DNA from 2 places in the Pseudarthrobacter sp. HLT1-3 genome. Region 1 is predicted to be linked to the other one. Evidence: riboswitches for the same ligand, from Rfam matches in the RefSeq annotation. Region 1 holds a riboswitch; the other holds the start of a gene.
What was found. A riboswitch is a leader RNA that binds a small molecule or an ion and turns the genes downstream of it on or off. The one in region 1 is predicted to bind thiamine pyrophosphate.
Positions count from the first base shown of each region.

Region 2: another riboswitch for thiamine pyrophosphate. It lies ahead of AC50X9_RS13290 (bifunctional hydroxymethylpyrimidine kinase/phosphomethylpyrimidine kinase); the one in region 1 lies ahead of AC50X9_RS00180 (ECF transporter S component).

Region 1 is NZ_JBWZCJ010000001.1:39,728-42,907, reverse strand. Features, by position in the region: gene AC50X9_RS00185 (ABC transporter ATP-binding protein) at 1-630, opposite strand, end outside; gene AC50X9_RS00180 (ECF transporter S component) at 630-1,262, opposite strand; TPP riboswitch at 1,328-1,471, opposite strand; gene AC50X9_RS00175 (heme-degrading domain-containing protein) at 1,652-2,194, shown strand; gene AC50X9_RS00170 (DUF4235 domain-containing protein) at 2,275-2,538, shown strand; gene mnhG (monovalent cation/H(+) antiporter subunit G) at 2,572-2,988, opposite strand; gene AC50X9_RS00160 (MrpF/PhaF family protein) at 2,985-3,180, opposite strand, start outside.
Region 2 is NZ_JBWZCJ010000014.1:72,917-76,096, forward strand. Features, by position in the region: gene AC50X9_RS13285 (Rne/Rng family ribonuclease) at 1-1,728, shown strand, start outside; TPP riboswitch at 1,832-1,927, shown strand; gene AC50X9_RS13290 (bifunctional hydroxymethylpyrimidine kinase/phosphomethylpyrimidine kinase) at 1,919-3,180, shown strand, end outside.

The sequences.
Region 1 (3,180 bases):
GACGGCGTCGCGGACTTCCAGGACGCCGGCCGGGTCCAGGTTGGCCGTGGGTTCGTCGAGCAGGATCAAGCCGGGGCGCATCGCCAGAATGCCGGCGAGCGCCAGCCGCTGCTTCTGGCCTCCGGAGAGCGCCGACGTCGGATGGTCCAGCGGCAGCCGGCCCAGCCCGACGTCGTCCAGGGCCTCGGCCACCCGCCGCCAGATGTCGGCCGGGGGCACGGCCAGGTTTTCGGCGCCGAAGGCCACGTCGTCGCCCAGGCGCGAGAGCACCACCTGGGTCTCCGGGTCCTGCTGCATCAGTCCGGCCCGGCCGCGCTGGGCCCGGGGCGCGGCGCCGTCGATCAGCAGGCTGCCGGTCTCGTCCGCGTCCTCGGCGTCCGCCGCCGCGCGGCCAGCGGCCAGGTCACCGGTACGGTGAGCGTCACCGGCGGAGCTGTCGCCCAGCACCCCGGCCAGGGCATGGAGCAGCGTGGACTTACCGGCGCCGGAGGGCCCCAGCAACAGGACCCGCTCGCCGGGCCGGATGTCGAGGTCCAGGGAGCTGACGGCGGGCCTGGACCTGCCGGCGTGCCGCCAGCCCCAGCCCCGCGCGGTGACCCCGGCCGGGCGTACTGCATTGTCCCCGGGCATCAGGAGAAAACGGCCTCCTTGGCCGCCTTGCGCGAGGCGAACGAACCCAGCACGCCGGTCCTGGCCAGGCCCCGGGTGGCGAGCCAGGACAGCCCGCCGGCGATCACGGCGCCGGAGATGGCCGTGAAGATGATGTAGGCCAGCTTGTCGCCGCCGGCGTACGCGATGTTCCAGCCCCAGGGCAGGAACGCATCATTGAGCCCGCAGAACAGTCCCGCACCGGCCCCGGCCAGCAGGGACACCGGCAGGTTGAACTTCTTGTACACAAACGCGGCGAACACCAGTTCGGCGCCGAGGCCCTGCAGAAGGCCGGAAAGCAGCACCGTGGTGCCGTACTGCGAGCCCATGATCAGCTCTCCGGTTGCGGCCACGGTTTCGCAGAACAGCGCGGCGCCCGGCTTGCGGATAATGAGCATGCCCAGCACCGCCGGGATCATCCAGCCGCCGGCGTAGAGCCCGCTCAGCGGCGGGTAGAACGCGTTCACGGGGGCGGAGATGAGGTTGGCGCCCTGGGACCAGGCCCAGAAGATCACGCCGCCGGCCACCGCGATCAACGCGGCCACCACAATGTCCACCACACGCCAGTGGTAGCTGCGGCGGGTGAGCGTCTGCGGGGCAGATGTATCAGTCATGTCGTCCTCCTGAGGAACAGGAGGGGAGAGTGCCCCGGGTCCGCAGCTTCCGCCGCCGCTCCGGGCACTCTGAGATCTCGACTCCCTTGCGCCGGTACTAACCGGATCAGGTTCGAGGGTCTGCGGCTGTCCGCACTCTCAGCGCCCACCTGTGGTGTCCCCGGATTTCTCCGGTGATTCCCGACGGCGGCGCTCCCCTGTCGTATTTAATGTCGCCCTTATGGGCGTGGCCCAGTTTACACCTGTCGGGCGTTGCTTTTCCGGGTCAGCGTCATAATCCCGTGGCCGCGGCGCCGGTGACCCGGAACGCAGTGCTTGGTAGAGTCGGCAAGGCAATGGGACCACCGACGCCGCCTGCGCGGCGGCTAAACCCCCGGGAGCTAAAACACGTGACCGACTCAGCAGTGTCTTCCCCCGATTTCGACCCGGACTCGCCCGACGAGCAACCGCCCGGATCCCTCGCGGCGCTGATCGGCCGCATCCTGGCCGAAATGGACGAATTGCAGTTCCAGTCGTTCAGCAAGGACGACGCCCTGGATTTGGGACTCCGCCTGGTGGAACTCGGCCGGCAGCGTTCGCACCCGATTGCCGTCGACATCACCAAGGGGGAGCAAGTGCTCTTCCACGCGGCCCTGGAAGGCGCCACCCCGGACAACGACCGCTGGATCAGGGCGAAACAGCGCACCGCCGCGCGCTATGAGGTCCCGTCGCTGCTGGTGGGCCTTCGGGCCCGGGCAGACGGCCGGCGGATCGAGGACAACGCCTGGTTCGACCAGTCGGAGTTCGCCGCGCACGGCGGCGCCTTCCCCATTTACGTGCGCGGGACAGGGATGGTCGCCACCGTCACGGTTTCGGGGCTGCCGCAGAAGGCCGACCATGAGCTGGCGGTGGAAGCCCTCTCGGAAATCCTTGGCCGCGCCGGAACCCCGTGAGACTAGGCGAAGCTGGACCGCCGGTCCAGGACCGTTAGGCTAGGGGAAGCCCTGTTTTCTCCCGCTAGGAGCCCCGAAATATGAATATCATGATCAAACTGCTCGGCACCGGCATCAGCCTGCTCGCCGGCTTTGTCGGCACCAAGCTTGTTGACACGGTCTGGGAGAAATCCACGGGCAACAAGCCGCCCAAGGGCCACGACGACGACGTGCCCACCACGCTGCGCTCAGCCCTGACCTTCGCGCTGATCTCGGCCTCCGTCAGCGCCATCATCCAGGTCCTCGCCAACCGCGGCACCCAGCGGGCGATCACGCGTTTCGCCAAGTCTCAGGACATCGTCTAGCCATCTGCGTCCAGCTTTCACCGCCTGCGGCCATTACCGCCTTTCGGTGACCTCGCCGCCGTCGTCGTCGGTGAAACCGCGGGTGCCCGCTGCCTGCTGCACCACCGCTTCCAGTTCATCGGTGCTGAGCAGTTCCGGGTGCAGGTGCTTGGTGCGGTACCCGGCCCGGCCCACCATATGGGCCGACACCGGCACGGTCAGGAGCTGGAAGATCCAGGCCACCACCAGCACCGGCCAGACCCACCAGGTGCGCAGCTGCAGGCCCAGCGCGAAGAGCAGCAGGAACAGCCCCAGCACCTGCGGCTTGGTGGCCGCGTGCATCCGGGTCATCAGATCCGGAAAGCGGAGCAGCCCCACCGCCGCGGCGAGGGACATCAGGGCGCCGACCACCAGGAAGACCGCCGAAACCGCGTCGATCACGGCGTCGCCGGAGAATGCTTCAGGATTCACGCCTTTTTCTCCCGCCGGTCGGCAACGAAGCGGGCCACCGTGACGGAGCCGACGAACCCGATCAGGGACACCGCCACCAGCAGCATGAGGTTGTTCAGGTGCCGGTTCACGGCCATGTCGATGCACAGTGCCGCGCCCAGGATCGCCAGCAGCACGTCCGCGGCGAGCACCCGGTCCAGCAGCGACGGGCCC
Region 2 (3,180 bases), on a different contig from region 1:
TACCTCGTGTACGTTCCCGGCGGGTCCATGACCGGCATTTCCCGCAAGCTGCCCGACGTCGAGCGCAACCGCCTGAAGCGGATCCTCAAGGACCGGCTGCCGGAACACGCCGGCGTCATTGTCCGCACCGCGGCCGAGGGCGCGTCCGAGGAAGAGCTCACGCACGACATCAACCGCCTCCGCGCCCAGTGGGAAGGCATCGAAGGCCAGTCGACCTCCACCAAGATCCTCGCCCCCGAACTGCTCTACGGCGAACCCGATCTGACCATCAAGGTGGTCCGTGACGTCTTCAACGAGGACTTCTCCAAGCTGATCGTCTCCGGCGAGGAGGCTTGGGACACCATCGAGGCCTACGTCACCTACGTGGCGCCCGACCTCGTCGGCCGGCTGGAGAAGTGGACCAAGGACACGGACATCTTCGCGGCCTGGCGGATCGACGAGCAGATCCACAAGGCCCTGGACCGCAAGGTCTTCCTGCCCTCCGGCGGCTCGCTCGTGATCGACCGCACCGAAGCCATGACCGTGGTGGACGTCAACACCGGCAAGTTCACCGGCAGCGGCGGAAACCTTGAGGAAACCGTCACCAAGAACAACCTCGAAGCAGCCGAGGAAGTCGTCCGGCAGCTCCGGCTCCGCGACATCGGCGGCATCATCGTCATCGACTTCATCGACATGGTGCTCGAATCCAACCGCGACCTTGTGTTGCGCCGCATGGTCGAGTGCCTGGGCCGGGACCGGACCAAGCACCAGGTCGCCGAGGTGACCTCACTGGGCCTCGTGCAGATGACGCGCAAGCGGATGGGCACCGGACTGCTGGAAGTCTTCGGCGAGCAGTGCGAAACCTGCGCCGGCCGCGGCATCGTCACCCACGACGAGCCCGTGGAGCACCGCCGCGCCAACGTGGTGGCCGCAGAGCACCACGTACCGCGGACCGAGCACCAGCCCGCCGCACGCACCGAACGCAAGAGCCGCCGCCGCGGCAGGAGCGGCCAGGGCACGGACGAGCAGTCCGTCCCGGCAGCAGTCCACCCGGAGCCCACCGAGGCCGAACGCCACGCCAAGGCCGAGGCAACCCGCGCCGCGCTGGCGAACATCGCCGCAGCGGCGCACGCCGCGCACCTGCACGACGGCGAGACAGCCACCGCTGCCGACGCCCAGTCCCGCCAGGCCGCAGTCGATGCAGTGGTCGAGCTCGCCGCGTCGGAGGAGGCAGCCGGCCGCCCCGCCGCCGTGCTGACGTTCGGCGGTGAGCAGGTCGCCCTGCCCTTCGTCGAACACGCCGACCAGGCAAGTGCGCCCGCACTCACCCTGGACTTGCTGACGGAGGCCTTCGCCCACCTGGGTGAAGCCGAGGCAGCCCCGGAAGCGGCCGCCACCGCAGCAGCCCCGGAACCGGCGGCGGCGGCAGCCCCGGCTGCCCGGACCGCAGCGGCAGCTCCGGCGCGCACCGGCGGAACCGGCCCGGGACGCGCCCAGGCGCCGGGTTCCCAGACCGAGGCAGACACCGCGGGCGGCACCTCGCGCGCCCGCCGCGGCCGCCGCAACCGGAGCGCCAGCCGCGCCCAGGGTGCAGCCAACGAGACTTCGGTGGAACAGCGGAGGGAAACCCCGCAGGCCGCGCCCGTCTCGGTGCACGAGGCCAAGGTCCCGGCAGCACTGCCGGCCGCCAAGCCTGCCGCGAGCGAGCCGATCATCCTCGGTGTCGGCGTTCCGGCGTCCGAGCTCTAACAGCAGAACAGTTCAACCAGGCCGCGGGTGCGGTCCGGACCGCGTAGCAATACGCCAGGTTCGGGCCGTGCCCGCGGCTTCGTTAATGGATCCGGCTAGGCTGGATCCTGACACGGGGTGCCGCATCGAGCCGGCTGAGATCCAAACCCGTTGAACCTGTCCGGTTAGCACCGGCGAAGGGATGTCTTTTATGACCGCCGCCCCATCGTTTCTTCCGCCCGCCCCTGCCGTGCCCGTATCCCGGATCCCGAGGGTGCTGGCGATCGCCGGCTCCGACCCCTCCGGCGGCGCAGGCATCCAGGCCGACCTCAAAAGCATTGCGGCGCACGGCGGCTACGGCATGGCGGCGATCACCGCCCTGACCGCGCAGAACACCCGCGGCGTCAGCGCCGTGCACGTCCCGCCGGCGGACTTCCTGACCGCCCAGCTCGACGCCCTCAGCCAGGACATCAGCATCGACGCCGTCAAGATCGGGATGCTCGGGGATGCCGCCGTGATCGACGCCGTCCGCGGCTGGCTGGCGACGACCCGCCCCGGCGTCGTGGTCCTGGATCCTGTGATGGTGGCGACGAGCGGCGACCGGCTGCTGCAGGAGTCCGCGGAGGCGGCCCTGCACGCGCTGTTGCCCTTCACGGACCTGATCACGCCCAACCTGGCCGAGCTCGCGATCCTGCTCCGGGAAGCGGTCGCCGGGGACTGGGCCGGGGCGCTGGAGCAGGGCAAGCGGCTCGCCGCCCAGACCGGCACCACCGTCCTGGTGAAGGGCGGCCACCTCGACGGCGGCCGGCCCGGCGGCGGGACCGGAGATCCCTCCGGCCAGCTCGACGGCGGCGGCTGCCCGGACGCGCTGGTCAACACCGGCGGGCTCCTGGCCCAGGACCTGATCGTGGTGCCGGGGGAGCGGGTGCCCACCCGCAACAGCCACGGGACCGGCTGCTCGCTGTCCTCGGCGATCGCCACGGTGCAGGCCAGAATCATCGGGCAGGCCGGGACCGGGGACTGGGAGGCTGCGCTCCGGGAGGTCAAGCCCTGGCTCCGGGAGGCGCTGCGCACCTCGGACCGGCTCGACGTCGGCACCGGCAACGGCCCGGTGCACCACTTCCATCACGTCCAGCAGCAGACCGAAAATCATTCCAGCACCGGCCGGGTACCGGCCCAGGGTGAATTCACCGCCGTGCTCCGGGACGCCGCCACCGCCGACCTGGCCGCGATCCACGGGCTGGACTTCATCAGGGGCCTGGCCGACGGGTCGCTGCCGGAGCGGGAATTTGCCTACTACCTCAGCCAGGACGCCCTGTACCTGAACGGCTATTCCCGGGTCCTGGCCCGGGCCGCCGCCATCGCACCCACGGAGGCCGAACAGCTCTTCTGGCTCCGCTCCGCACAGAACTGCCTCGAAGTGGAATCCGAGCTGCACCGGACCTGGCTTGGCGCCGGCACGGCCGGCGTGGC